One region of the Shinella sedimenti genome, then DNA from elsewhere that is predicted to be linked to it. Evidence: riboswitches for the same ligand, from Rfam matches in the RefSeq annotation. Region 1 holds a riboswitch; the other holds the start of a gene.
The links. Region 1 has a riboswitch for S-adenosylmethionine ahead of MKI86_RS09015 (O-succinylhomoserine sulfhydrylase). Riboswitches for the same ligand answer to the same signal wherever they lie in the genome.

Region 1 (19,156 bases):
AAGGCGAGAATTTCGAACGCCGCATCGTGCAGAGCGATATCGAGACCGACGACAAGGCCGCCGGTGCGCCGCGCGCCACGGGCAAGCGCGAAGCGCCCCGTGCGGGCAGCCCGTGGCTGAAACCGCTGACCATCCGCCCCGCGCGGTAATCTGAACCGGATCGCCCGCGCGAATCCCACCAAAATGCGGCTGTCGCCGCGAGAAAGGACATAACTTGCAGGTTCTCGTCAGAGACAACAATGTCGACCAGGCACTACGTGTGCTGAAGAAGAAGATGCAGCGCGAAGGCCTTTTCCGTGAGATGAAGGCACGCAGCGCTTATGAAAAGCCTTCGGAAAAGCGCGTCCGCGAGAAAGCCGAGGCGGTCCGCCGCCAGCGCAAGCTTGCTCGCAAGAAGATGCAGCGCGAAGGCCTGCTGCCGGCTCCCAAGAAGGCCGTACGCCCGGGACGCTGACACACGTAAACCGGGTGACGACCGCGTCACCCGGCACACACCTCCAGAACGGTTCAGAAAGGTGATATCATGGACATGACCAAGGATATGCTTTCCACCCCGGTCAAACCTTCCTCGCAGGCCAAGGCGGCCGCGACGGACAGCGCCGCGCGCACCATCATCGCCAGCGAAGTGACCGCGCGCGAAAAGAAGACCGCACGCCTGCGCGCCCTGCGTCTCGAGCAGGAGGCCGTCCAGGAAAAAGCCGAGCCGGCAGCCAAGAAAAAGAAATCCCCGGCCGCCAAGAAGCGCTAAGCAGCGCCTATTTCGTCACGACGAGCTTGGCATGCATGCCGGCCTCGTAGTGGCCCTTGATATTGCAGAGCAGAAGATAAGTGCCGGGTTGCAGCTTTGCTTTCAGCATCCCATCGGCACCCGGCTTGAGGTCGGCGACCTCGCCCAGGCTCTTCAGCTTCTTTTCGTCCACGCGATGCTTTGCCGCGACGACAGGGATTTGCTGATCCGGCGACTTCAACTTCACCAGTACCATTTCATGCTCCTCGCTCACCGCGTCGTTGTGAACCTGAAACACGACGTCGCCGGCCTTGACCGTCGGCTGGTCGACCGACAACGTCATCGGTCCGCCGCCTTCCCCGCCTTCGACGACCTTGACGGTCGTTGCAGCAAAAGCGGGTGCTGCGAGGCACAGTGTGGCGAGAACGGCAAGCGTGGGGATGCGATACGTCATGGCGTCAACCTTTCTTGAAAGCCTGAGGCCCTGCTATGCAGGCTTGCTGACAGACAGCTGAACGGCCGTCGTCAGAACGTGATCATGACGGAAGGCGCACTGCGCGTGTGCGGGCCGTGGAAGACCGCCTCGATATTGTTGCCGTCGGGGTCGAGCAGGAAGGCCGCGAAATAGCCGGGATGGTAGGGACGCTTTCCCGGCGCGCCGTTGTCGGTGCCGCCAGCGGCCAGCCCCGCATGATGGAAAGCCGTCACCATCGCCTCGTCCGCCGCCTGAAACGCCAGATGATGCCGTCCGGTCAGGGCACCAGCGGCGGCCACGCTGTCGCTGCTCGAAACGAACAGTTCGTCGAACCAGAAATACGTATCCTCGGCACCGCCGAGCGGAATGTTCAGCGCACCAATCACCGCCTCGTAGAACCTCCGGCTGGCCGCGAGATCGCGCACGACGAGCTGGATATGATCGATCAGCCGGCCGCGATGCAGTTCATTCGTTTCCATCTGCTGTCCTCCGTTTCTTGGGCGCCATACTAGGCGGGCCGGCCGCATCGGCAACCTTCATTTCGCAGGTCCTCAGTCCTGCACTGTCGCCGCGCGCCGGAAAGCGGGGACGTTCCAGCCCTTCCGTTTTCACCAGAACATTGATTTTACGCGTTTCTCGGGGAATGGATGGCAATGTTTTTCCCCGCCCGATCAAGCAGTGCCTACAATCTGCCATCCCGCCCTCGGATACACCGCAAGGCGTTGCGGCGAGGCGGGGTCGGCGCTTGTGGTGCGGGAAGGACGTGAGCCTTCGCCATGAGGGCCTGCGGAAATTGGTCTCCCTCCGGCGACACGGGGGAAGCGACAGGATTTCGGGCCGGTCCTGTCGTTTCATGCCCCGAACGGCGCGTCGGGCGTGCCTGTGCGGCACACAAGGGGATCGGGACTGGTGGATGCGTCGGCATCGTCCGCCGGCATGGAGAAGGCCGGAAGCTTTCCTTCCGCCCGTGTCGTCAAGGCGTATGACGCGGGTGATAAAACGGCACTGCCCATGCCGGAAACCGGCGAAAGACATCGCCTTTCCGATCCTTGCAGAGAGACCGGAGTCGCGGGCAAAAACCGCCGAACGGGGCGCCGGAAGGTGTCACCTAAAATTCATTCAGTCGAGGCAGCTTCCGGCACCCCGTCCGAATGTTCTTTGAACCCACGGGTGCACCGCGCCGCGTGGCGCTTGACGCAGTTCGCAAGGAACCTGCCTTCTTGTCAGCGCGAGGGCTCGACGATACGCACCAGCAGTTCGGCGCGTGTCCCGATCTCCCGCGCCGCATAGTCGAGCCGGGCTCCGAGGCTGGTGGCCATGGCGCCGATGATCTTGGAGCCGAGGCCGGTGCCGCGCACAGGGCCATCGCCACGCCAGCCGATGCCGTCGTCTTCCACGAACAGCAGCGCGTTTTCGCCGTCGAGCTTGGTGAAGCCGACGCGCACTTCCCCGCCGATCTCGCCATAGGCATATTTGAAGGCATTGGTGACGAGTTCCGTCACGATTACACCGAGGGACACCGCACGATCGGTCGGCACATGCAGCGGCTCCAGCGTGCGGCTCAGCCGCACATCGCGTTCCTGGCCCTGCATGGAGGCTCCAAGCTCGGTCAGAAGGGTCGAGAGATAGGCGCCCATATCGACATTGCGCACGTCGTCGGACGTGTAGAGACGTCGGTGGATGCCGGCAATCGCGGTAATGCGCGCCTGCGTTTCGGAAAGCGCCTCCTTGACCGCGTCGTCCACGGCGCTCGACATCTGCAGGCGGATGAGCGCGGCCGCCAGCGCGAGCGAATTGCCGACGCGGTGGTTGACCTCCGCCAGCAGCACCTCTGCGCGCTCCTTGGCCGCACGGATCTCCCGCTCGGCTTCCAGCTTCAGGCGCTTGAGCTGGGCATTTTCGAGCGCCTGGCCGAGCGCGTTGGCAAGCAGCGGCATGAAATCATCGCCGACAGACTTGATGACATAGTCCGCAGCGCCGGCTTTCAGCGCCTCGACAGCCACCTGCGCGTCGTTGGATCCCGTCACATAGACGACCGGCACCGCAGTCGGGGCGCTGGCGAGTTCCTTGAGAAAGGAAAGTCCCGTGCCCGACGCCAGGAAATGATCGAGCACGACGGCATCGAAACCGCCCTCTGCGAACAGTTCGCGGCCCTGCTCCACATCCTCCGCGTGCACCACGATATAGCCGACACGACCAAGCGCGCGCTCGGCGAGGCGCGCCAGGATCGGATCATCGTCGATGTAGAGGAGGCGGACCGGACCTTCTCTCATTCACTGCGACTCGGGTATCTGGATCACGGAGAAGAACAGGCCGAGCTGACGGATCGCGTGTGCGAAGCTTTCATATTCGACCGGCTTGGTGATGTAGACGTTCGCGCCCAGATCATAGCAGCGCTGGATTTCCCGCTCATCGTCCGTCGTGGTGAGAATGACGACCGGCAGGCGCTTGGTGTGGGTGTTCGTCTTGATCTTCTGAAGGATATCGATGCCGGACATGTCGGGCAGGTTGAGATCGAGCAGGATGAGAAGGAACCGTCCCGCGCTGGCCATGCCCGAGCGATCCTTGCCGAGAATGAAATCGAGCGCGTCGGTGCCGCTGGTAAAGGGCACAACCTCGTTGTGCACGCCCGCACGGCGGATGTTCTTCTCGATGAGGCGCGCGTGGCCCTCATCGTCCTCGATCATCACGATGGTGACTTCCTTGCCCAATCCGTTCATGCCTGCATACTCCTGACAACTTTGCTGAGGTCGGGCGGCAGACGCAGAACGAACGTCGTCCCCTGCCCGATTTCGGATTTCACGACGATATCACCACCAAGATTTCGCATCAGTGAACGAACATGGGCCAGCCCGATGCCTTCGCCCGGCTTGTCCTGTGTGCCGGAGCGCCGGAAAAGCTCGAAGACCCGCTCATGATCCTCGGGCGCGATACCCCTGCCGTTATCCGCGAATTCGATGACGAATCCCGCCCTCCCAGCATTGCGCGCTGTGATTGAAATACGCAACGGCTTCTCGGTCAAGCGGTACTTGATGGCATTATCGAACAGGTTGCCAAATACCTGCTCCAGCGAAAGCCGGTCGGAGACCACCGTCGGCAGGTTGTCGGCAATGGTGATGACGCCATCGGCTTCGCTCACCTGATGATTGACCGCCGACGCGCCCGCCTCGACAAGATCCCTGAGATTGACGCGCTCGATCTTGAGCTCGCGGCGGCCATCGCGCGAAATCTTCAGAATGGCATTGATCAGCCCGTCCATTTTCTTGGTGGAGGAACGGATGAAGCCGATCGCCTCCGGCAGGTCTTCGCCCGCCGCACGGCGCGCCTCGAGAATATCGGCCTCGCTGGGCGTCTTGCCGTCGGCCAGCACGTAGCTCTGGATGGAGGCGAGCGACGCCTGCAACTCGCTGGTGAAGCCCATGATATTGACGAGCGGCGCACGCAGGTCGTGCGTGACGATATAGGCGAAGCGCTGGACCTCCTGGTTGGCGCGGATCAGCTCTTCGGTCCGCTCGTCCACGCGCTTTTCCAGCGTGGCGTTCAGCTGCTCCACCTCACGCCGCGCCGCGAGGTTGTCGCGGGTATATTGCACGATGATGATGATGGCGCCGCCCAGAACGGTGATGATGGCGATCGCGCCGATCACCGTCGTCCATTTCAGGGCACCCGCCGACCACAGCGTATCCACCACGCCCTTGCGCAGTTGCTCGTCCGCGTCGTCCATGATCGACCCGAGGCGATCACGGATTTCGTCCATCAGCACGCGGCCGCGGTCGGTCTTGACCTGTGCAATCGCCTCAGCCTGGCGCCCCTGCAGCATCAGTTCGACGGTGCCGGCCAGTTCGTCGAGCTTTTCGACCACGAGCTGCTCGACGCGCTGCGCATCGTCAGCATATTCGGGCAGACCGGCCAATTTGTCGGCAAAGGCCTGCTTCTGCTCCGCGACCCCGCGCAGCGCCTCGTCATAGGGTGCACGGAATGCCGCGTCGCCCGTGATGATGAACCCGCGCTGTCCGGTTTCCGCATCCTTGAGGATCGAAAGAAGATCGGCCGACGCACGGCGCGCCTCGCGCTGTTCGACGAAGCCCGTGAAGTAGGACTGCACCTTGCTGACAAGCCACAAGGATGTACCGACAATGCCAAGCAGCGCGAAAACGCCGGCGATGAACAGGATTATGGTCGAGCGCACGAATGCGGCGTTCGATATCGGCATTCCACCCCCCGGTTTCGCCGCTTCATTTGCGGTGGACATTATCGCTCTGCCGCCGGATTGAAAACAGCGGATCAGCGTAACGCGCGGATTCTTTTGAAAGACTGCGACAGCGTGTGTGACGCAGGAATATAGTGCTGACAGGGCAGACCACCATAGGCTCAGGAAAAATTTCCTGCCGGCCATACCGGGCATGAAATATCCGCTTCGCGCAGTTTCGGCGTGCAAGGGCCGCGCTGCGGGTATAAGCGCAATTACATGGACTCCAAACGACTCGGCTATGTTTTCACCCTGCTCGCAATCCTGATCTTCAGCCTTCAGGATGCCATTTCAAAACATCTCGGCGGCCTCTATTCGCCCATCTTCATCGCCATGCTGCGCTTCTGGGCGTTCGCGGGCTTCGCCTTGATCATGGCCGCGCGCAGCGCGGGCGGGGTGGGGGTCGCCATCCGGTCCAAACGTCCATTCCTCCAGATTCTGCGCGGCACGCTGCTCGCCCTCCAGATCGTCGTCGTCATCACGGCCTTCAACGTCGTCGGCCTTGCGCACACGCAGGCAATCCTGGCGTCCGGACCGATCTTCGTCGCGCTCCTGTCCATGCCGCTGCTTGGTGAGCGCGTGGGCTGGCGGCGCTGGACGTCGATCTCGGTGGGCCTCGTGGGCGTGCTGATCATCGTGAACCCCACGGACAGCGCGTTCAACTCCAGCGTCCTCATGCCGCTGGCGGCCGCGCTGATGTTTGCGCTCTATGCGATCACGACACGCCTTGCCAGCCGAGACGATTCCTCTCTGACGAGCTTTCTCTATACCGGCCTTGCCGGCGCCGCGGCGCTTTCGCTGATCGGCCCCTTCTTCTGGGTCGATCTTGCACCCGTCGACTGGCTCTGGATGGGGCTCTTGTGTGTGACCGGCATTTCCAGCCATTACTTCCTCATCCGCGCCTACGACCTGCTCAATGCTGCCGCCGTGCAGCCCCTCACCTATCTCCAGGTGGTCATGGCGGCGATCATCGGCGTCTCCGTCTTCGGCGAAACCTTGAATGTGAACATGGTCCTGGGCTCCGCCATCGTGGTGAGCGCCGGCATTTTCACCGTCTGGCGCGAGAGCGTCGTAGCCAGGCGCACCGCAGCGGAAAATCGCGCCAGACACGAAAAAGGAATATAATCCTTTTTTCTTTACTCGAAAAACGTCCTTCGCTATAGTCCGCCTCATCGGACAGGCTTTGGCTGGTCCAACGCCTTGGCAGGGTTTTCGCAGTATGTTTTCCCATGACCGGATATGGGCGGCGATCGACGCCCTCGCCGAGCGCAACCGTCTTTCCCCGTCCGGGCTTGCCCGCCGCGCCGGGCTCGATCCGACGTCCTTCAACAAGTCGAAGCGGCAGGGGACCGACGGTCGCCAGCGCTGGCCCTCGACGGAATCCATCGCCAAGGTGCTGGACGCGACATCCGCGACCATCGATGAGTTCTTCGCGCTGGGCGATACGGGCCGCGACAGCGGCCTGCCGCAGGGCGCCTTTCCGCCGCAAACCGGCACGATACCGCTGCTCGGCTTCGCACAGGCCGGCGCCGGCGGCTTTTTCGACGATGGCGGCTTTCCCGCCGGCCAGGGCTGGGATGTGGTGGAATTCCCTGCCTCTCCAGACCGAAAGCCCGGCGTCTATGCGCTCGAGGTACAGGGCGACAGCATGCTGCCCCTCTACCGCGACGGCGATATCCTGATCGTCGAGCCGGGTGCGCAGGTGCGCCGGGGCGACCGGGTGGTCGTCAAGACACGGGAGGGCGAGGTCATGGCCAAGATGCTCCACCGCCAGAGCCCGCGCGCCATCGAACTCCTGTCGCTCAACCCCGAACATCCGAACCGCAGTTTCGACATGGAAGAGGTCGACTGGATCGCCCGCATCATCTGGGCGAGCCAGTAGCCGCCGCCTCACCCTCCGTAGAGGTTGATGGGAAAATAGCGCAGGTAGATTTCCTGCAGGCGGCCGCTGCGCGACAGAGCCAGCAGAGCGTGATCCATGGCCCCGGCCAAGGCTTCGTCCTCCTTGCGGACCATGATCGTCAGTCCCTCGCCAAGGAACGTCTCGGAAAGATAGGGGCCATCGAACAGCCGGCAGCAACCGGCCGATTCCGAACCGCTCGTCCAGAACGCGAGCTGCATGCCGTCACCAAAGACCGCATCGACCTTACCGTCCTTCAATGCCGCAAGCAGGGCCGCGCGATCGGGGAAGGCCTGCGCCGTCACGCGGGGAAAGAAGGCCTTCAGCATGGCCTCATGGGTGCTTGCCGCAACGACCCCCACGGCCTTGCCGTCGAGCGCCGCCGCCGTTTCCCCTGATGGCAACCGCGCCTTTGCGACAGCAAAACGGGCTGGAAGGCGCATGAACGGACGCGAGAAGGCAAAGCGCTTGCGCAGGTCCGCCGTCACCGCGACGCCAGCCACGATTGCCTCGCCGTTGCCGTCGCGCAGCGCCGTTTCAAGTTCCGGGAAAGTCACAGCCTGGATCTGGCATTTATCGGTAAGCTGCAATTCGCGGCAGATCTCGCGCACGAGATCGACATGAAAGCCGGCGAGCTTGCCCGTCTGGTCGATGAAGTTGAACGGCGGAAAATCCACCGTCGTCAGGAACCGCAACCGCATGATACCCGAGAGATCCGGACGGGCGATGCGCTCGCGCGTGTCGAACAGGATCGGCAGATCGACCGCGCTGCGTTCCTGCGCAATGGCTGGCAACGGCACAGCTGCCATCATCGACAGGCAAAGCGCCAAAAGCCCTTGAATTTTAGGGGATGAAATTTTGCGCGACGACATTACAATCAACTTGGGGTTACAAAAGGGGGCAGCCGTGAAAGCGGCTGCAGGGCTGCATGCGACTGGCAGAATATCCCGACGACATCGCTTTCGCCACCGCAATCGGCATCCTGCCGGCACGTCACGCAGCACGGCCGCCAAACCCATCCGTTCCATCGAAGTTCCTGACGGAAGCGCGTCTCTTCCGCAGGCTCGGGATTTCCAAGGTGCTCATATCGAACATGCTGGTGCGGGCAAACCGCAACGGCACGACCCTGGAGGCCGAACTTCTGGCCAGCGGTGCGATCGTCGAAAGCACCTATTACGAAGCGCTCGCCGAAATCCTGGATCTTCCCTTTCTGCCTGAGCTCGATCCCGCACAGGTGGAGGATATCGCGGGCGCCGACAGCCAGCTTGTCGATCCCACCGTCGTTCGCCTTCGCCATCCCGTCCGCCCGCCGATCACCGCGATCGTACCGAGCGCGGCGCGGCTTACCTATCTCGCGGAGCGGCTGGCGCAGTCGCCGGGACTGCGCATGACGCTTGCGGCAACGACGCCATCGGCCGTGCGGTCCGCCCTGTGGCAAGCCGGCCAAAAGCGGCGGCTGCGCGAAAGCATAGACCAGCTCTTCGGCAGCGCGCCTGAAGCGAGCGCGCGCATCACGCTGTGGGGGCGGCAGGGCTTTTATACCGGCGCAGCGCTCACGCTGGCGCTTGTTCTCGCCGTCGCAGAGCCGACAGCGGCCCTTCTTGTCCTGCATATCGTCCTCAGCTTCTTCTTCTTCGCCACGTTCTTCATCCGCCTCGTGGCGCTGGTCGCCACGAAACGGCAACAGAAACGTTTGCGCCCGGCACCGCCCGCCGGCCGTCGTCCCGTCTATTCGATCTTCGTCGCCCTCTACCGGGAAGCGGCGGTCGTTCCGCAACTCATCGATACGCTGAACAGGCTTGAATGGCCGGCGAGCCGTCTCGACATCAAGCTGATCTGCGAGGCGGACGACCAGGAGACGCTCGATGCGATGGCTGCCATGCGCCTCGGGCCGCAATACGAGGTGGTGGCGGTGCCGGCGGGCCGGCCGCGCACCAAGCCCAAGGCGCTGACCTATGCGCTGGGCGCTGCGCGCGGCGAGTATCTCGTGATCTACGATGCGGAGGACCGCATCGACCCGATGCAGCTGGAGGAAGCCTGGCGCACGTTCGAGGCCAGCCCGCCGGAGACCGTCTGCCTCCAGGCGCCCCTCGTCATCACCAATGCCCGGGAAAGCTGGGTAAGCGCGCTCTTCGCGCTGGAATATGCCGGCCTTTTTCGTGTGCTGTTGCCACGCCTTGCCGCCGCGCGCATGCCGATGCCACTCGGCGGAACGTCGAACCATTTTCGCACGCGCGTCCTGCAGGCCGTCGGCGGCTGGGATCCGTTCAACGTCACGGAGGATGCCGATCTCGGCCTGCGTCTCTATCGGAAAGGCTATCGCTGCGGCACGCTCACCCGCCCGACCTACGAGGAGGCGCCGACAGAGGTCCATGCATGGCTCGGCCAGCGCAGCCGGTGGTTCAAGGGCTGGCTGCAAACCTGGCTGGTGGTGATGCGGCGCCCGTCCATGCTGATCCGGGAAATGGGGCTCGGCGCCAGCATCGTCTTCCAGGTGCTGATCGGCGGGCTCATCCTGTCCTCGCTCGCCCACCCGCTGATCGTCGCCTATATCGCACTGATCACCGGGCAGCTTCTATCGGGGCAGGCGTACAATGTGGGCGCGCTGCAACTGACACTGTTCGTCATGGATATGGCCAATATCTTTGGCAGCTACGCCATCTTCGTCGCACTGGGACGGGCGGGCATGACGCCGCCCGAGCGGGCGGCTGTCGGCCGAAAATGGATGCTGACGCCCGTCTACTGGCTGCTCGCGTCCCGCGCCGCCTGGCGCGCCGTTCGCGAACTGCGCAGCAATCCCTTCTTCTGGAACAAGACCGCGCATCGCCCGGCGTCCGTCAAAACCGAAGCCGCGGTCGGCACAAGCTCCTGAAGCAACGACAAAGAATGCAGGAAAATCCGGGCTGGAGCGGGTAGCGGGAATCGAACCCGCGCGTTCAGCTTGGGAAGCTGACAGGCTACCATTACATCATACCCGCAGGGCAGCGCCGAGGCCGCATCCATTCAACAGTTCGCGGATTGTGTCAAGCGAGCCGCGCCAAACGGTCGGCCATATGAACGGATGTCCGAAGAGCAAGACGAGCGGCGCCTGATTACGACAACCCTAGGTGATTGATAAACAACAAAAATCGTCCGCGGCACGCCTTGTTATAAAAAGTGGTAATTTCGAGTCATATTTACGGCATTAAATCTTGACTCCAAATTACAAGTTTTATTATGGAAGTCTCCGAGGCGCCATGACGCCGAATTTTCCGGAGGCTTTTCAGACATGTATCCGATATCGAGGACGCCACGTCGCGTGGCGAACGCATCCGCTTGCCTGCTTGTCGGCACGCTGGGTAGCCTGTCGGTTTCTGCGGTCAACGCGCAGGACGGCGCGTCGCAATCGGATGCACCGACAGTGCTGGAGCAGATCGTCGTCAAGCTGCGTCCGCTCTGGCTCAGCCTTGGAGGCAAGGCGACCTCGGATACGGGAACGACGTCGCTCGAGAGCGTCGTCATCCAGAACAAGTCCAACGGGTTTGGCGACGCCAACTCGATCCTGCGCAATCTTCCCAATGTTCAGTACCAGAACGATTCCGACAACGACGCCGGCGTCGATGGACAGGACATGATCAACCTGCGGCCCCTCGAAGTCTCGATCTCGGGCGCCAAAGTCTACGAGAACAATTTCATCCTGAATGGCATCGGGATCAACAATGTCACCGGGTCGCAAGAGCCCTTCGGCGGCTCGCTCGGGACGTATGAGAACACGCCGAACATCAATGAAGTGTTCGGCCTGCATTCACAGACCGTGTTCGTGCCTGCGGACTTCATCGACACCGCTACCGTGATGGATAGCAACGTCTCCGCCCGCTACGGTCAGTTTCAGGGCGGGGTGATCGACTACACGCTCGCCAAACCCAAAACCGACAGGGTTACCGGCTCGCTCAGCTACGGCTTCGAGAGCGACAAGACGACCAGCTTCGTTCTGGGCACGAGGGACGGCCTCAATCCGCAGAACAACCCGCCACCGGAATTCTATCGCTACAAGTCCTCCGCCAGCGTCAACGTTCCGCTGACAGACAGCTGGGCGCTGATCGGACAATACAGCCAATCAGGTGCCGACACCAACAAGATCAAGGATTACCGCTACCACAGCGAGGAGGCGGAGGAGTTTTCCAAGAACAAGTTCTATCGCCTCGCCAGCAAGCACGACACCGATCTCGGCGTCTTCACGCTGGAAGGGTCCTACACCGACTACGAACAGGAATGGGACGGCTATTTCTATCGCGACACGCAGATCATGAGCCAGAACAGGGGCTTTACCGGACAACTGCGCTGGGAAAACGACCTGACCGCCTTTGCCTTCGATCCGCTCGGGATCGCCAACGTCAAATTTGACGCCAAAGCCTATTTCAACACATCCAAGACCGTTAACGATGGCGGGGAGAACGAGACGATCTATCGGACAGTCTGGGCCAGACCCAGCGTCAACAACAATGACCCTTCGACCTGGTTCTATTCGACCGATCCCAGCCTCCTGTCCTGGTGCCGCGTTCCGCTCTCAGCCGATCTGAAAGGCAGGGCCCAACTTTGCCGGGAAGGTGGGTACGGCAACAAGGCGCAGGGGCAGCAGGAAAACGGCTTTAAGGCGGATATCGATGGCGATTTTCTGGCCGGAACATTTGCGACCGGATTTGACTACCGGAGGATTGACGCCTATCGCCGGGCAGAACAGTACACGAGCTATTCGTCAAACAAAACGCTGCTCGACACACCTCGCGTACCCGCCTTTGTTTGCGCTCCCGGCGACATTGCTTGCTCCTACGAGCAATACGCCAATATCAAGGTCGTCACACCGGCATATCATAATAAGGCATCGATCGAAGCGCTTGATATGTATGCCGAAGTCGATCAGACATGGGACTGGCTTAACGTCAGAGCCGGCGTGCATGCCAGCTACGAAGATTTCTTCGGGAATTTTAATGTGGCGCCCCGCCTTAGTGGAACCGCGTCGCTGAACGAAGATCTCTCTGTTACCGCAGGCTTCAATCGCTACTACAATGCGAACTCACTCTATTATGCCATTCGCGACGGCCTGCCAAAATCACTGGCTTATAATCGTTCACACAACGCATCCGGCGTGGTCTCCGACTGGACGACGAAGCTTACGCAAAGCTATTACACGTTTTCAGGTCTTGATCTCGACACACCCTACAACGACGAATTTACCGCCGCAGTGAAGTGGACGGATCCATGGATTGATGGCGATCTGCGCGTTCGCTACGTGTACCGGCAAGGCAAGGATCAGTATTTGAAATCATCGGACTCCACCAGCACGGTGATGACGCTAACGAATGGCGGCGAGTCCGAATATCAGTCGGCAGCGGTGGAGTATGGCAAGACATGGGCCGTTCAATCGGGGCACATGGAGACCGTGCGTCTTTCCGGAAGCCTAGTTTGGTCGAAACAGAAAACGACATCGAATGGATATTTCGATGATCCGACAGACACGCGGATTTGGTACAATGACCAATCCTATTCTCTGGGCGAGTTTTCCATGGCAACGGGGAACATGGATATTCCCGTCAGGACATCCATGGACCTGGTGACGACCTGGTTCGACGAACGGTTGACACTGGGTGTTTCGGGTAACCTGAACCTGTCCTATGACGGCGTCCGTAACACCGACCTACGGTGCAACCCCTCAACCAGCGCCGCCGCCGCGTGCAGATTGCCGGCAGGGTCCGAAGGTCTAGGCATTATGCATGACATCTATGAAGACTTCCGCTTCAGGCCGGTTGCAACCGTCGACCTGAATGCGTCCTACAAGGCATTCGAATCCAGCTATGGTTCGCTCGAACTCGAAATGAAGGTACAAAACGCCTTCAATGAGACAGGCAATCGTATTTCGACCTCGACTCAGCCCTGGATTCCCGGGCGAAGCATCTGGCTTGGCGCGAAGGCGACGTTCTGATGGCCCGCCCTTTGCCATTGCTGATTGCCTTCTGGGCTCTTGGAACCGCGGTCGTATTTACGGCCGCCTTCCTGGAATTCGCCAAAGGACGCGAAGCGGCCCGCGAAGAGCGTTTCGCGTTGATCGAAGCACGCGCCCTGGACCAGCGCGAACGCGTGTTGCTTGAAGCCTTCCCCAGCGATCCATCCGACCGTGACCTGGTGATCCTGGCGGGACTGTATCGGCAGCCGGTCGAGGATTTTCCGCCGGTTTCGGTCTTTCCCGGAATAGAGGCCGAGCCGTTCGCGCCTCTCGCAATCCCGCCACGGCCCGAGGGCCTGGAACTTGAGAAAGCACAGCTCGGGTTTCGCCTGTTTCGCGACCCGATGCTATCGCGTTCGGGCCAGATTGCCTGTCAGAACTGTCACAACCGGGAACTCGGCTGGGGTGATGGCCTGCAGAGTTCCTTCGGCCATGATCGCGCCAAGGGAACGCGCAATGCGCCGCCCCTGTTCAATGCGGGGCTCCGGGCACCGCTGTTCTGGGACGGGCGGGCCGACACCCTGGAAGCCCAGGCTTTGATGCCTTTGACGGACCCACGCGAAATGGCCAACCACGACCTCGCGTCGGTCGTCGAGCGGATCGCGCAGCGTGCCGATTATCAGGAGGCGTTTCGATCGGTTTATGGAGGTGCGCCCTCCACCGCTGAGGTTGCCGATGCGCTAGCATCCTTCCAGCGCACCCTCGAAGAGCCGACACGGCTGGATCGTTTCCTTTCAGGTCAGTATCGCGCACTCAGCAATGAGCAGATCTGGGGCATGCATATCTTCCGCACGAAAGGCGGCTGTGCAAACTGTCACAACGGGCCTCTCCTGACGGACAACAAGTTTCATAATCTGGGGCTGTCATTTCTCGGGCGCCCAAGGGAGGATGTCGGCCGCTACACGGTCACGAACAGCCTTCTCGATGTGGGGCGCTTCAAGACGCCAAGCCTGCGGCACATCTCCCGCACCGCGCCTTACATGCACAACGGCATTATCCGTGACCTCAGGCGTGTGGTGCGCTTCTATGAAGTCGGCGGCGGCAGGACGCTTGCGCGCAACGAAGCCGAACGCGACAATCCGCTCATGCGCTTTGCCGGCATGACGTCCCCGTTCCTGGAGCCGTTTTCACTGACCGCGCGCGAGCGCGATGCGCTGGTAGCATTTCTGGAGGCCCTTTGAGGAAAGGCTTTTAAGTCACCCGGCGCGGAAGTGCTTGGAGAGCTTGAGGCCCTGGGCCTGATAGTTGGAGCCGAGGCCCGAACCGTAAAGGCCTGCCGGGGCTTCGAGCATGTGCTCGTAGATCAGGCGGCCGACAATCTGACCGTGTTCGAGGATGAAGGGCACCTCGTGGCTGCGCACTTCCAGCACTGCGCGGCTGCCGGAACCGCCGGCCGGCGCGTGGCCGAAACCGGGATCGAAGAAGCCGGCATAGTGCACGCGGAATTCGCCGACCAGCGGGTCGAACGGCGTCATCTCGGCCGCATAGAGCGGCGGCACATGCACGGCCTCTCGGGAAACGAGGATGTAGAACTCGTCCGGATCGAGGATCAGCTCGTTGCGGCCGCGACTGAACAGCGGCTCCCAAAAGTCGAAGATGTCATGCTGGTTCTTGCGATCGACATCGACAACAGAGGTGTGATGCTTCCCGCGATAGCCGATCAGGCCATCCGGCCCCGTGCCCTGGAGATCGATCGACAGGGCGATGCCGCCGCCGGAGACATTCGGCGTTTCGCTGGCGACAAGCGTGTCGCTGACATGGAGCGCCGTGAGCTCGCTTTCGCTGAGGAGCGCATTGCCCTTGCGAAAGCGGACCTGCGACAGGCGAGAGCCGCGCCGCACCACGATGGGGAAGGTGCGCGGGGAGATTTCCAGATAGAGCGGGCCGGAATAGCCGGCCGGAATCTTGTCGAATTCCTGTGCGCGGTCGGTGATGACGCGGGTGAAGATATCGAGGCGGCCGGTGGAGCTCTTCGGATTTGCCGACGCAGCCAGTTCGGCCGGCAGGTCGAGGCTTTCCATCAGCGGCACGATATAGACGCAGCCGGTTTCCAGCACCGCGCCCTCGCTGAGATCGATGACGTGCAGCTGCAGGCGGTCGAGCTTGTCGGCGACGAGATGGGACGGGCCGGGCAGGAAGCTGGCCCGCACGCGAAACGCCTTGGCGCCAAGGCGCAGATCGAGGCTCGCCGGCTGGATCTGATCGTCATCCAGCGCGGCTTCGCTTTTCAGCCGCCCGCTTTCGAACAAGCCGCGGATGGCGTTGTCCGCCAGAATGCCCGTGCTGCGCACCACAGAAGCCATAGTCATACCGTCCCGTCAGAAGCCCCGCACAAAACCAAATGCCGGCAATTGACGCAAGCGCGGGCGCGCAGTATTAGCAGATTATCCCGTGGTGATTTGGCCGGCCGGCTTGCAGCCACGTAAAACAAGTAGCTAAAAAGGCCGGGTTCGAAACCGGCTTGCTTTTGCGGCCGGTTTTTTTGTTTGAAGGCGACGATCACATGAGCAAGTCCTGGCGCCCGGCCACCCAACTCGTTCACGGCGGAACCACCCGCTCCCAGCACGGCGAAACCGCCGAAGCCATCTTCCTGACGCAGGGCTTTGTCTATGACACGTCCGCTGCGGCCGAAGCCCGATTCAAGGGCGAGACGGACGGTTTCATCTACGCCCGTTACGGCAGCCCGACAAACGACATGTTCGAAAAGCGCATGTGCATGCTGGAAGGCGCCGAAGACGCCCGCGCCACCGCCTCCGGTATGGCCGCCGTATCCGCCGCGATCCTCTGCCAGCTCAAGGCCGGCGACCACATCGTCGCCGCGCGTGCACTGTTCGGGTCCTGCCGCTGGGTCGTTGAAACGCTCGCGCCGAAATACGGCATCGAATGCACGCTGATCGACGGCCGCGACCTCGCCAACTGGGAAGGCGCGATCCGCAAGAACACAAAGGTGTTCTTCCTCGAAAGCCCGACCAACCCGACCCTGGAGGTCATCGACATCGCAGGCGTGGCAAAGCTCGCCAACCAGATCGGCGCGAAGGTGGTGGTCGACAACGTGTTTGCCACGCCGCTCTTCCAGAAGCCGCTGGAGCTTGGCGCGCATGTCGTCGTCTACTCCGCCACCAAGCATATCGACGGCCAGGGCCGATGCCTCGGCGGCGTCGTTCTGTCGGACAAGCAGTGGATCGACGAGAACCTGCACGACTACTTCCGTCATACCGGCCCGGCCATGTCGCCGTTCAATGCCTGGACGCTGCTGAAGGGTATCGAGACGCTGCCGCTGCGCGTGAAGCAGCAGACGGAAAATGCGAGCCGCATCGCCGACTTCCTCGCCGACCAGAAGCAGGTTGCCCGCGTGATCTATCCCGGTCGCAAGGACCATCCGCAGGCCGACATCATTGCCAAGCAGATGACAGGCGGTTCGACGCTCGTCTGCTTCGAGATGAAGGGCGGCAAGGAGGCGGCGTTCGCGCTGCAGGATGCGCTCGAGGTGGTGAAGATCTCCAACAATCTCGGCGATGCCAAGAGCCTGATCACGCATCCGGCGACGACGACGCACAAGAACCTGACGGACGAGGCGCGCGCCGAGCTCGGCATCTCTGACGGCACCGTGCGCCTGTCGGCCGGCATCGAGGACAGCGACGACCTGATCGAGGATTTCGCCCGCGCGCTTTCCAAGGTCCAAGCCTGATCCCGGCAGGATTGAAAAATGAAAGAGGGCACCGGCTGCAAGGCCGGTGCCCTTTGCGCTTCTCCTTGACGAAACCGTATTCGTGTAGAATAGCAGGGGTTGTTAAGTTCAAGGCTTGCCCATGTATCGTGCGCTGACCCGCGACATCGAAGTGACCGTCGAGCCATATTATCTGGCCGATCAGTCCGATCCCGACGACAGCCGCTATGTCTGGGGATACCGGGTCGTCATTTCCAACCACTCCGACATCGCCGTGCGTCTGGTGACGCGCTATTGGCACATCACCGACCAGAACGGACAGGTGGACGAGGTGAACGGCCCGGGCGTGATCGGCGAACAGCCGGTGCTCAGGCCCGGCGACACCTATGAATATTCATCCGGCTGCCCGCTGGAAACGCCGTCCGGCATCATGTTCGGCCGCTACCGCATGGAAGCGGAAAACGGGGAAGCCTTCGACGTCGCCATTCCGGCCTTTTCGCTCGACACGCCGGGACAGGCGCGCACGCTGAATTAAGGGCGGGCTGGAAGCCCCTCATCCGGAACCTTCTCCCCGCAAGCAGGGCGAAGGTTCCGGCAGGCGGATGAGGGGCAGCCGCTGACCTTAGTGCGGCAGGACTTCCGCTGCTTCGAAGCGGTAGGTGGTCGAGCAGAACTCGCAGGTGACAGCGATCTCGCCTTGTTCGTCCGCTGTATGGGCGATCTCTTCGGCGCTGAGCGCCGCCAGCACACCCTTCAGCTTTTCGCGCGAGCACGAGCAGCGGTCGAAGACCTGCTGCGGCGGGTAGACCCGCACGCCGCGCTCGTGGAACAGGCGAAACAGCAGCCGTTCGGTGCCGACAGTCGGATCCGTCAGCTCATCGGCATCGATTGTTTCGACCATGGCCTTGGCCTCGGCCCAATGATCATCTTCATCGATCCTGTGGCCGGCGTCGTCGCCGTCACCGCCGGGAAGATCGGCCTGGCGCATGCGCTCGGGTGATTGCGGCAGGAACTGCGCGACCATGCCGCCGGCACGCCAGCGATGACGCGCCTTGCCATCGGCATCACGGTCGTACAGCTCGGCGACGCCAAGGCGCACCTTGGTCGGGATCTGCTCCGACTGGCGGAAATAGACGCCGGCGATCTCTTCCAGCGTATGGCCGTCGAGCGGAACGATGCCCTGGTAGCGCTGCATATGCGCGCCCTGATCGATGGTGAAGGCAAGGATGCCCTTGCCGAGCAGCTCATGCGGCTCGGTCGCGCCGGCAGCGATGGCGGCATCGAGCGCGGCCTGATCGAAGCGCGCATAGGCGCGCACATCCTGCGGCGCGGAGAAATCCGCGACGAGCAGGTCGACCGGGCCATCGCCCTTGGTCTGCACGATCAGCTTGCCTTCGAATTTCAGCGAGGTTCCGAGAAGCACGGTCAGCGCGATGGCTTCCGCCAGCAGGCGGGCCACGGGTGCGGGATAATCATGCCGGCCGAGAATGGTATCCAGCATCGGGCCGAGCTGCACGGCGCGGCCGCGCACATCCAGGCCCTCGACCTGGAACGGCAGGACGTGGTCATCGCCGGCATAGCCGGGTTCACCGAGTTTCAGGGCGGTTTCCGCCATCATCATTCTACTCCTTCACGCGCCGCGATACCGGCGGGCGCCAGGCCCGGCCGCTTGGGGCAGCACTCTATCGTGATTGCGCATTTGCCGGCCGGGATCATTCCATACCAGGCGGGCATGCGCCAGTGAAAGCGCCTTGCGACGCCTCTGCGATAGGCCCTAGATCGTGCCGCCAGCGCCGTTTTTCAAGACGGCCTCAAACGGCTCCGAAGCACCAGGCGAGGATGGACTTCTGTGCGTGCAGGCGGTTTTCGGCCTCATCGAAAACCACCGACTGCGGGCCGTCGATAACCTCGTCGGTGACTTCCTCGCCGCGATGGGCGGGCAGGCAGTGCATGAAGAGCGCATCCTTGCCGGCACGCGCCATGAGCTGCGGATTGACCTGATAGGGCTGGAAGATGTTGTGGCCGCGGGCGCGATGCTCCTGGTTCATCGAAACCCAGGTGTCGGTGACAACAAGATCGGCACCGTCGACCATCGCCTCGGCATCGTGCCCGAGCAGGATGTTGCCGCCGTTGTCGCGCGCCCAGTTGAGGATCTTGT
Region 2 (11,111 bases), on a different contig from region 1:
GTCGGGCCAGATCTGGGTTTCGAGGCAGAGGCCGGAGAAGGCGTCGTAGCGGCGGCCTTCGAGGCCCTCCAGCGGTTGGATATAGGCGCCGGTGTAGAGTTGCAGGCCGGGCTCGGTGGTCACCACCTGGAGCGAGAGGCCGGAGGCGGGGCTGCGGACCTCCGCGACGAGGCGCGGGGCCTCGCGGCCATCCGACAGGCAGAAATTGTGATCGAAGACCACGCCGCCTGCCTCGATCTGTCGGCGGAGCGGCGTCCAGTGGCGCAGATCAAACGGCGTACCGGAGACGGGGCGGATTTCGCCGGTCGGGATCAGGTTGTCATCGACCGGGAGATAGTGTTCCGCCTTGATGCGGATTTCATGATCGAAGATGTCCTCGCCGCCGTCGAGAATGAAATAGCTGTGCTGGCACAGATTGACCGGCGTTGGCGCATCCGTGGTTGCCTCGTAGGTGACGGAGAGGGTTCCGTTGCCGGATAGCGCATAGGTGCAGGCGATGGCGCAGGTGCCGGGATAGCCGGCACGGCCGGCAGGGTCGGTCAGCGTGAGGGTAACGAAGTCGGTGCCGCTCTCGGCGATGCGCCAGTTCTGCTGGCTGATGCCGTCATGGCCGCCGTGCAGGTGGTTCACGCCGCGCTCGTTGCATTCGAGCTGGTAATCCGCGCCGTCGATGGTGAAGCGGCCGCCGGCGATGCGGTTGGCGCAGCGCCCGGCTGACGCGCCGAAATAGGTGATGTGCGTGAGATAGCTTGCGAGATCGTCGAAACCCAGCACGAGCGGCGCATCATGCCCATCAAGGCGCAGGTCCTGAATGATCGCGCCGAAGGTCAGCACCTTTGCGGTGAGCCCGCCACCGCGGATCGTTACGCGCTCGACGACCTCGCCGGAGCCGAGCCGCCCGAAAATCTCCTGTCCTGTACCCATGGCCATCTCCTCCCGCTGCCTGATCATCGGCCGGCAAACTGCGGCAATTCCAGGCGATCCGCAATCGAAAAGTCATACTTTTCGATGTGTTTCAGAGGTTCTTCTGGTACACAATGAAGGGCGTCTTTTCAGCGATGCGGTCATAGAGCTGGCGTGCTGTGGCGTTGAATTCCTGCGTCATCCAGTAGACCTCCGGCGAACCCGCCTCCTTCGCCTTGGCATAGACGCCTTCGATCAGCGCCCGCCCGATGCCGGAGCCGCGCACATCGGGGTCGGCGAAGAGGTCCTGAAGGTAGCAGACATTGCCAGTCGTCCAGCAGGAGCGATGGAAGAGATAATGCGCGAGGCCTACCGGCTTGCCGTCAAGCGTCGCGAGCAGGCCGCGATACTCGCCCTCGGCCGCCTCGCCCGTCAGCCGGGCGAAGGTGGTGGCGAAGACGTCCTCGGGCAGCACCGTCTGGTAAAAGGCGAGATAGGCGGTCCACAACCGGCGCCATTCGCCCTCGTCGTCCTTGTGCAGCGGGCGAATGACGACGCGGCTCATGGCATCAGGCTCCTGTTCCGATCTTCGCGAGGTCATAGGGCGTGGTCTGGTAGATTTCGTTGATCCAGTTGCCGAACAGCAGATGGGCGTGCCCGCGCCAGCGGTTCTGCGGCGGCAGGGCCGGATCGTTGTGCGGGAAGTAGTTCCGCGGCATCTTGATCGGCACGCCGGCCGAGACATCGCGGAAATATTCGTCGGCGAGCGAGGTCGAATCATATTCGACATGGTTGAAGATATAGAGGCGGTTGCCCGCCTTCTCCTCGACGAGGCAGACACCCATCTCGTCCGAATCGAGCAGGATTTCGAGTTCCGGCACGGCGCGGATATCCTCCGCGCGGATCTCCGTCCAGCGCGAGACCGGCACCTCGAAATCATCCGAGAAGCCGTTCAGGTAGATCGACGAGGGCTTGCGGTTGTGGTGACGGTAAACGCCGAACGCCTTTTCATCGAGCGTGTATTTGGGCACGCCGTGGAAATGGTAGATCGCCGCCATCGCGCCCCAGCAAACATTGAGCGTCGAATGGACATTCGTCGTCGTCCAGTCGAGGATCTGCTTCATCTCGTCCCAATAGGTGACTTCCTCGTAGTCGAGGGTCTCGATCGGGGCGCCGGTGATGATGAAGCCGTCGAACTTGCGGTGCTTCACCTCTTCCCAGGTATCGTAGAAGGCAAGCAGGTGCTCCTCCGACGTGTTCTTCGCGCGGTGGGCGCCGACGCGCACCAGCGACAGCTCGACCTGAAGCGGCGAGGCGCCGACGAGGCGCGCCATCTGCACTTCCGTCTTGATCTTGTTCGGCATGAGGTTGAGCAGCCCGATCTGCAGCGGGCGGATATCCTGCCGGATCGCCACCGTTTCGGTCATCACCCGCACGCCCTCGTTGACGAGGGTCTGGAAGGCGGGGAGCGTATCGGGAATCTTGATGGGCATGTCTCAACTCGATCCAAAACAAAAACCGGCCGCAACGATGTCGCAACCGGTCCACGTAAGGCTCTTCCTCGCGCGGCCCTTTAGCGACTTGTTTAACGTGGCTGCAAGCCGGCCGGCCAAATCACCACGACCTCCTAGATAGCGCCTGTTCGCCGGCGAATCAATCCGCCGTCCTCCAAGTGTAAAGGGCCCGGATGCGGCGGGCATCCGGGCCTCGTCTTTTCCTGCGGCAAGCAGCGCTCAATAATAGCTGTAGTAGCGCTTGCCGACGACGATCCTCACGCCGTAGTGCCCGCCGTAATGACGCTTGGCATAGTGCTTCCTGTAACCGTGATGCTTGTAGCCATAATGCTTGTGGCCATGGCTCTTGTAGCCGTAGGAGCCGGCATGGGAGGGCGCGGCGAAGGAAATGGCAGCGACGGCGGCGACAAGGGCCGAGATGATGAATTTGCGCATGGGACTCTCCTGATCTCTTTCGGTTGCAGGATGAGGTCCTCTCATCCAATGACCGAACGATCGCATGCCCAGGCGGCGGCCGCTGTTTCGCGGGGAACAGGGCTTCGAGACCGTCTCAGCCCTCCAGCTCCTCCCGCAGCATTTCCAGCTCCAGCCATTCCTCTTCCATCTTCGTGAGCGAGGCGCGCAGCTTTTCCATTTCCGCGGCAAGCTTGTTGAAGGTGGCGGGGTCCTTGGTGAAGAGGTTGGGATCGGCCATCTTCGCCTCGCGGGCAGCGATTTCCTTTTCGGCCTTCTCCATTTCCTTCGGCAGGTTTTCGAGCGCGAACTTTTGCTTGTAGGAAAGCTTGCCCTTGGCCTTGCTGTCAGACGGCGCGGTGGCGGCGGGCGCGGCTTCCGCGGCCTTCACCTTCTCGGCCTTCTCCGCCCGGCGCTTCTCTTCGATGACGCCGCGGCGCTGCGCCATCATGTCGGTATAACCGCCGGCATATTCGATCCAGCGCCCGTCCGGGTTCTCAGGGTCAGCAGGCGCGATGGTGGAGGTAACGGTGCGGTCGAGGAAATCGCGGTCGTGGCTGACGAGCAGCACGGTGCCGGTGAAACCCGCGACGATTTCCTGCAACAGGTCCAGCGTCTCGATGTCGAGATCGTTGGTCGGCTCGTCGAGGATGAGCAGGTTGGTCGGCCGCGACAGGATGCGCGCCAGCATGAGGCGGGCACGCTCGCCGCCGGAGAGATTGCGGATCGGCGTGCGGGACTGCTCGGGCTGGAACAGGAATTCCTTCATGTAGCCGGTGACATGGCGCTGCTCGCCGTTGACCAGCAGCGTCTCGCCGCGCCCGTCGGTGAGGTAATGGGCGAGCGTGTCGTCGAGGTTCAGGTCCTCGCGGCGCTGGTCGAGCGTGGCGATCTCCAGATTGGTGCCGAGCTTGACGCTGCCGCTGTCGGGCGCGAGCTGGCCGGTCAGCATCTTGAGCAGCGTGGTCTTGCCCGCACCGTTCGGGCCGACGAGACCGATGCAATCGCCGCGATGCACGCGAATGGAGAACGGCGCGACGATCGTGCGGTCGCCATAGGCCTTGGTGATCTTTTCCGCCTCGATGACCAGTTTGCCGGATTCCTGCGCATCCGAAACGCTGGCCTGCACGCTGCCCTGCGGGCCCTTGTGGCCGCGGTAGCGGGCGCGCAGATCATGCAGCGCGCCGAGGCGGCGCATGTTGCGCTTGCGCCGCGCGGTCACGCCATAGCGCAACCAATGCTCCTCACGCTCGATGGCCTTACCGAGCTTGTGCTGTTCAAGCTCCTCGGCCTCCAGCACCTCATCGCGCCAGGCCTCGAAATGGCCAAAACCCCGGTTGAGGCGGCGCGACTGGCCGCGATCGAGCCACACGGTGGCGTTGGAGACCTTCTCCAGAAAGCGCCGGTCATGCGAGATGACGATCAGCGCCGAACGGGTGGATTGCAGCTCGCCTTCCAGCCATTCGATGGTCGGCAGGTCGAGATGGTTCGTCGGCTCGTCGAGCAGAAGGATATCCGGCTCCGGCGCCATGACGCGGGCGAGCGCCGCACGGCGCGCCTCGCCGCCCGACAGGGACTTCGGATCTTCCGTGCCGTCGAGACCGAGATGTTCGAGCAGGTAGGTGACGCGGTAGGGGTCGTCGCTCGGGCCAAGACCCGCTTCGGCATAGGCCGCGACCGTGTCGTAGCCGTCGAAATCGGGCGCCTGATGCAGGTAGCGGATCGTGGCGGACGGGTGGCGGAAGACTTCGCCCGACTGCGGCTCGGCGAGGCCGGCGGCGATCTTCATCAGCGTCGACTTGCCCGAGCCGTTGCGGCCGACGAGGCAGATGCGGTCGCCGGGCTCAACCTGCAGGCTTGCGCCCGCAAGCAGCGGCGTGCCGCCGAAGCTGAGAAAGATATCGTCGAGTTTGAGAATGGGCGGTGCCAAGGATCAGGCTCCTGAAAGATCATAGGGCCGGGCGATGAGGATCGCGCGGCCGGAGGCAAGCGAAACGCGGATGGGACCTTCCGCGACATTGGAGATGGTGCGCGACGAGCCGAAGGGCAGCGCGAAATCGGTGAGCGGGTAGCGCACGTTTTCGAGACAAAGCCCCGAGAGCGGCGTGAGGCCGAGCACGGAAAACAGGCTGCCGGCGGGCAGGTCGATGTCGCGGCGGCCCGGCAGGAGCGGCCACGCCTCCTCTTCGCCGGAGGTGAGCTTGATGGCGACGCCGGCTTCCGCAAGCGAGACGGCGTGGATGAGATGCATCAGCGCATGGTCGCTGCGCTCGCCGCCAAGCGCGCCAGCCAGCACCACACGCGCCGCGCCGCGCCCGGTGGCAACGGACACGGCAAGCTCACCATCCGTTTCGTTCTTGGCGGCCGGATAGGGCTGGCGCTCGACATCGGGCCATGCGGCCAGAAGCTCCGGCGGTGTCGAATCGAAATCGCCGACCCACAGATCCGGCGTCACGCCAAGCATTGCCGCATGGCGCATGCCGCCGTCTGCCGCGATGAAGCGCGCGCCGGCAATATCGTCCGCCAGGCGCGGCGTCGCGACGAGCGCGCCCCCGAGAAGGACGACGTAGGTTTCATCTGTCGAAGCCGGCATGGTCATGGCTGATGCCCTTAGCGCATGTTGCGCGGAAAGGGAAAGAATTTGGCGTTGGCCGGCGTGGGCCGGGCCGCCAGCACTGACATCCACGCGGCGGTTTCGCCCGTGGTTTCAAAAAGCATTCGGACGGGGCGCCGGAAGCTGCCTCGACTGAGAATGAATAGGTGACACCTTCCGGCGCCCCGTTCGGCGGTTTTTGCCCGCGACTCCGGTCTCTCTCTGCAAGGATCGACACGGCGGTGTGCTTCGCCGGTTTCCGGAATGGGCAGTGCCGTTTGACAACCGGAGCGCACGCCTTGGCGCTCCGTGGAAGGTGTCTCCACCTCCCGGCCTTTCTCCATGCCGGCGGACGATGCCGACGCATCCGCCAATCCCGATCCCCTTGTGTGCCGCACAGGCACGCCCGGCGCGCCGTTCGGGGTATGAAACGACGGGATCGGTCCGATATCCCGCCATTTCCCCCGTGTCGCCGGAGGGAGACCATTTTCCGCAGGCCCGGTGCATGAGGTTTTGCGTCATCCCCTCACGCCCCGCACCGACCCCGCCTCGCCGCAACGCCTTGCGGTGTATCCGAGGGCGGGATGGGAGGATTGTAGGCGCGGTTGGGGAAGGCGGGGAAATCGAGGCGGGATTTTGCTGGAAAATCAGCCGCGCCATGGATTTGCGTCCCCGGGTCAAGCCCGGTGATGACGACGGCAAAGGCAAGCACCGATAACCGCGCCAGGTCGGTGCGGGCTATTCGGCGATGATCTTGTACTTCTCGCCGGGGCGGACCGTGCTGGTGACGGTCATGGCGTTGATCAGGCGGAAGAGGTCGAGCTTGCGGTCGGTGCCGAGCATGCGGCCGGCCAGCGTGGCGACGGTATCGCCCGGGCGGGCGGTGACGACGCGCACGCGCAGCGGCTTCAGGCTCTCGACTTCCGCCGGCGTGAGCTTGCGGAACGAGTTGCGCAGGATGTTCGCCGTCGGGTCGAGTGCCGGCGAACCGGTCGGCACGGCCGTCAGGAAACGGTATATCTTCTTGTCGATGCGCACGACGGTCACGTCGAATTCCCAGCGGTCGGCGGCGGCACGCGCCGTTGCGGCCTCCAGCCCGTTGAGGCTGACGGAACGGATCGTATCGGGCCTCAAGCCCGTCACCCAGCCGCTGGAAATGTAGTTGACGAGGTTCTGGCCGCGGCTGTCGGCCACGCCGTCGAAGCGGATGGCGACATCACCGGGGCCGGTCGCCAGCACGGCATCGGCCTTGTTGTCGATCTGGAAGCCGGCCGGCACGTCGAAGCGGATGCCGAGCTTGCCGTGCAGGAAGGTCTGGCCGCGCACGTAACCCTCTTCCGGCGCATCGCCGTAGAGCAGCCCGTCGATGCCGGCGAGATAATAGTCGCGACCGCGGTCACCCACCTGCCCTTCCGCGCCGAAGGCACGGGCATGCATGCGCGCCAGCTCCACGCGCTGCGGCGCGTTGGGATGGCTCGACAGGAAGTCGAGGCTCTGGTCGGCATCGGGATCGACCGCCGTGAAGCGGGCATAGGCCGCCATGGAATCGAGGAAGCGGGCGGCGGCATAGGGATCGTAGCCCGCCTCGCCCAGCATGCGCACGCCGATGACGTCGGCCTGGAGTTCCTGGTTGCGCGAGAAGGCTGCAAGGCGCAGCTTGCCGCGCGCCAGCGCCTGCTTGCCGGCGATGTTGCTCGACAGAACCTCGGCCACCACGCGGCTGGCGATGACCTCGGCCTCTTCCTTCTTCTGCCGCTCGATGCCGTGATTGGCGGTGACATGCGCCATTTCATGCGACAGCACGGCGGCGACCTCGGAGGCATCGTCGGCAAGCGCCAGGAGGCCACGCGTCACATAGAGGTAACCGCCGGGCAGCGCGAAGGCATTGATCGCGGGCGAATTGAGGATGGTGATGCGGTAGGACTGGTTCGGGTTTTCCGAGACCTGAGTCAGCGCGCCGGCGATGCGCGCGACGAGCCGCTCCGTCTTGGCGTCCTTGTACTCGCCACCATAGCTCGCGACGATGCGCGGATGCTCGCGCGCCCCCATCTGGGCACGCGGATCGTTCTTCTGTACCTCGTCGACGATCTGCGGATTGGAGGACGGCGCGATCGTGGGCTCATAGCTCTGCTCGATCAGCGACTGACAGGACGTCAGCATCGTGGCGGCAAGCAAAAGGGCCGCGACAGGTCTCTTCACCCCGCGTCCGGATACGATTGCAGCTGCCTGCCTTGCCTTCGCCATGTCTCTTGCCCACGCCCCTTGATGGGTCCGCCCCTCGTCTGCAGTCAAAGGATGCAGACACGGCGCGGCTTGTGCGTTTGTGAATGCAGGAGATAGACGCGCCCCATACAGTCGGCAACTCCCCATTCAACAAACGGTTCCCATGTGGCTCCGGTGACACAGGGGGGCGACCAAATTGTGGCGCTGGGCGCGGCAAAAGCACCCCGGCTTTCGCTAAAGCACGGAATGGCCGAGGAATTTCGCGATGTCGGCGGGTTCGCGCCGCGCCAGGAAATCGCTGGCCGGCTCGTGGAAGCGGATCCTTCCATCCGTCACGTAGATCACCTGGTCTGCCAGCCGGCCGATATCCTCGGGCTGGTGGGTGATGAACAGCATGGTCGCCTTCGTCTCGGCGACGAGGTCGGCAAGCAGCGCCGCCATATCCGCGCGCATGGCTGGATCGAGCGCGGCGAAGGGTTCATCGAGCAGCAGGATCGGCCGGCGGCGCACCAGCGCGCGGGCAAGCGCAACACGCTGCCGCTCGCCGCCCGACAGCGAGCCGGGCAGGCGCTTCTCGTAACCGCCGAGGCCGACGCGGGCAAGCGCCTCGGATACGGTGCGCCGCGCAGCCGCATCCAGACGCAGCCCCGGATCAATACCGAGGCCGACATTGTCGGCGATGGTGAGGTGGGAAAACAGGTTGTTGTCCTGGAAGACGATGGAAACCGGCCGCTCGGCGGGATCGCGGCCCGCCATGTCCTCGCCAAGCAAGCGTACCGTACCGCTCGCAGGCGTCTGGAAACCGGCAATGACGTTAAACAGGGTCGACTTGCCCGCCCCCGACGGGCCGACCACGGCGATGGCGGAACCGGCTTTTATGGCGCAGTCGAAGGCGAGCGTCTTTTCGGCAAAGCGCACGGTGACATGGGAAAGGACGATGGCGGTATCAGGCATCGGAGCCGGGCCTTTCGGGGACGCGCTCGGGGGCGGTCGAGGGCAGCGTCAGGAGCAGGCAAAGCACGCCGAGGATGAGCGCGATGCCGGCCGCATCGGCCGTGCGGTAACTTGCCATGCGTGAGTAGAGCAGCCAGGGCAGCGTGACGAAACCCTCGGCGCCGAAGATGGCGACGGCGCCGAGATCGCCGAGCGACAGCGCCATGGCAAAGGCGAAGGCGGTGAGGAACGGTTTCTTCAGCGCCGGCCAGTCGATCGTCATGAGGCGGCGGCGACCGGTGATGCCGAGGCTGAGCGCCAGGCGTGCGGTGCGCGCAAGATGCGTGCGGTAGGCAGGCTCCAGCACGCGCACCACGAAGGGCAGCGCCATCAGCGCATTGATGACGGTGACGATGGCCGGGGCGAAGCGGCCGGTTTCGCCGAAGAGCCGCAGCATCAGGAACCAGCCCGTCGCCACGACGACCGGCGGCACGAGCAGGATGAGCGAGCCGACTGCCGGCAGCCCGACCGCCATTATCAGCCGCGCCGGCCCCGACGCGCCGCTTTCGGCAAGTTGCGGCACCAGCACGACAGGCAACGCGATGGCGAGGCTGAGGCTGGCGGAAGCAAGCGAGATGGCGAGGCTGGTGAAGAGTGCCCGGTGCAGCATCGGATCGAGCGCCAGCCGGCCGAAATCGGCGGCGAGGCCCGAGACGAGCGTCGCCAGCAGCGGGGCGGCGGTGAAGAGGGTGAAGGCGAAGATGACGAACCCGTCCGTGAGGCGACGGCGGTGGCCATCGAAGCGGCGGATGGCACGGCCCGCCGTGACGCCCTCATCCTGCGGCCGGCCGAACAGCGAGAGGACAAAGAGCAGCAGCGCCGTGACCGCGATCTGCAGGAAGGCGAGCAGGACGGCGCGGGCGGGATCGAAATCGAAACGCAGCGCCTGGTAGATCGCCACCTCGATGGTGGTGGCCGCCGGCCCGCCGCCGAGCGTGAGAACAAGCGTGAAGCTCGTGGCGCACAGCATGAAGACGAGGCCGGCAATGCCCGGCAGCACGCGCCGGATGACCGGCCATTCGATGAGCCGGAACACCGCCCCGCCGCCCATGCCGAGATTGGCCGAACTCAGCCAGTATTCCGGCGGGATGCGGTCGAGCGCGGCAACGAGGAAACGCACGGCAAGCGGCAGGTTGAAGAACACATGGGCAATGAGGATGCCCGTCAGTCCGTAGACGCTGACCGGGTTCTGCAGGCCGGCAAGCCGCAGGAGATCGTTGACGACGCCCTGCCGCCCCCAGATCTCGATAACCCCGAGGGCCGCAACCAGCGCTGGCAGGCCGAGCGGCACGGCCGACAGCCGCAGGATCCAGACACGGCCGAAAAAGGCGCGCTGGCGCGCCAGGGCACGCGCAACGGGAATGGCCAGCGCCACCGACAGGAGCGTGGAAAGCGTGGCCTGAAGAAAGGTGAAGCGCGCCACCCGCAGGATATAGGCATCGAACAGCGGCGCGTCCGCGCCGGACCCGGCCCCTGGACCAGCATGGGCGAGCAGCACGGCGGTCGCCGCGCCGACGAACGCCAGCACGCCGCCAAGCGCGAGCGCGCCGGCGATATCGAGCGTGCGTCTTTCGGCGCGGGCGAAGATCACGATGCTTATCCGGCTACTTGGCGCTCATCACGGCGAGCCACTCGTCGATCCAGGCCTTGCGGTTGGCCGCAACTTCTTCCGGCGACATCAGGAAGGTCTTTTCCGGCTTGACCAGCGCATCGAAGGCGGCGGGCAGCGGATCGCGGGTTTTGGCGGCCGGCATCATCCAGTTGGTTTCGGGAATGATCGACTGGAAATCCGGGCCGGTCATGTAGGTGAGGAACTGGCGGGCGAGATCCTTGTCGCCAGCGGTGCGGGTGAGACCGGCAACCTCGATCTGGATGTAATGGCCCTCAGAGAAGGCGGCCGCCTTGTAGCGCTCGCTCTTCTCCGCGATGACGTGATAGGCGGGCGAGGTCGTGTAGGACAGCACCATCGGCGCCTCGCCCTTGGTGAACAGGCCATAGGCTTCCGACCAGCCGGGCGTGACCGTGAGCACACGGCGCTTGAGCTTTTCCCAGGCCTCGGGCGCCTTGTCGCCATAGACCGACTTCACCCAGAGCAGCAGGCCGAGGCCCGGCGTGGAGGTGCGCGGATCCTCGATGACGATCTTCTCCGCGGGATCGCCCTCGACCAGTTCCTTGAGGCTGGTCGGCGGGTTCTTCAGGGTCTCGCTGTCATAGACGACGGCGAAATGGCCGTAGTCATAGGGCAGGAACGTATCGTCGGAGAAGCCGCCGGGCACCGTCAGGTCCTTGGGCGAGAGGCCGTGCGCCTCGAACAGGCCCGTGGCCTTCGCCTCGGCGATGAGATTGGTGTCGAGACCGAGCACGATGTCGGCCTTGGTGCCCTCGCCCTCCAGCTTGAGGCGGGTCAGGAGTTCCACACCGTCTGCAACGCC

Region 2: another riboswitch for S-adenosylmethionine. It lies ahead of metA (homoserine O-acetyltransferase MetA); the one in region 1 lies ahead of MKI86_RS09015 (O-succinylhomoserine sulfhydrylase).

What each region holds. Positions count from the first base shown of each region.
Region 1 covers NZ_JAKVIN010000003.1:332,222-351,377, reverse strand. The annotation lists gene MKI86_RS09095 (cold-shock protein) at 1-149, shown strand, start outside; gene rpsU (30S ribosomal protein S21) at 215-454, shown strand; gene MKI86_RS09085 (hypothetical protein) at 524-748, shown strand; gene MKI86_RS09080 (sulfocyanin-like copper-binding protein) at 756-1,181, opposite strand; gene MKI86_RS09075 (VOC family protein) at 1,253-1,681, opposite strand; gene MKI86_RS09070 (sensor histidine kinase) at 2,426-3,475, opposite strand; gene MKI86_RS09065 (response regulator) at 3,476-3,922, opposite strand; gene MKI86_RS09060 (sensor histidine kinase) at 3,919-5,415, opposite strand; gene MKI86_RS09055 (DMT family transporter) at 5,671-6,576, shown strand; gene MKI86_RS09050 (S24 family peptidase) at 6,671-7,333, shown strand; gene MKI86_RS09045 (transporter substrate-binding domain-containing protein) at 7,342-8,163, opposite strand; gene MKI86_RS09040 (glycosyltransferase family 2 protein) at 8,280-10,223, shown strand; tRNA gene MKI86_RS09035 (tRNA-Gly) at 10,256-10,329, opposite strand; gene MKI86_RS09030 (TonB-dependent receptor) at 10,650-13,310, shown strand; gene MKI86_RS09025 (cytochrome-c peroxidase) at 13,310-14,512, shown strand; gene MKI86_RS09020 (2'-deoxycytidine 5'-triphosphate deaminase) at 14,528-15,634, opposite strand; SAM riboswitch at 15,713-15,791, shown strand; gene MKI86_RS09015 (O-succinylhomoserine sulfhydrylase) at 15,835-17,019, shown strand; gene apaG (Co2+/Mg2+ efflux facilitator ApaG/CorD) at 17,141-17,533, shown strand; gene MKI86_RS09005 (Hsp33 family molecular chaperone) at 17,621-18,613, opposite strand; gene argF (ornithine carbamoyltransferase) at 18,810-19,156, opposite strand, start outside.
Region 2 covers NZ_JAKVIN010000004.1:240,651-251,761, reverse strand. The annotation lists gene MKI86_RS11360 (aldose epimerase family protein) at 1-924, opposite strand, end outside; gene MKI86_RS11355 (GNAT family N-acetyltransferase) at 1,016-1,468, opposite strand; gene metA (homoserine O-acetyltransferase MetA) at 1,473-2,396, opposite strand; SAM riboswitch at 2,457-2,534, opposite strand; gene MKI86_RS11345 (hypothetical protein) at 2,637-2,852, opposite strand; gene MKI86_RS11340 (ABC-F family ATP-binding cassette domain-containing protein) at 2,968-4,800, opposite strand; gene MKI86_RS11335 (thiamine diphosphokinase) at 4,804-5,463, opposite strand; gene MKI86_RS11330 (M48 family metalloprotease) at 6,202-7,707, opposite strand; gene thiQ (thiamine ABC transporter ATP-binding protein) at 7,921-8,640, opposite strand; gene thiP (thiamine/thiamine pyrophosphate ABC transporter permease) at 8,633-10,267, opposite strand; gene thiB (thiamine ABC transporter substrate binding subunit) at 10,284-11,111, opposite strand, start outside.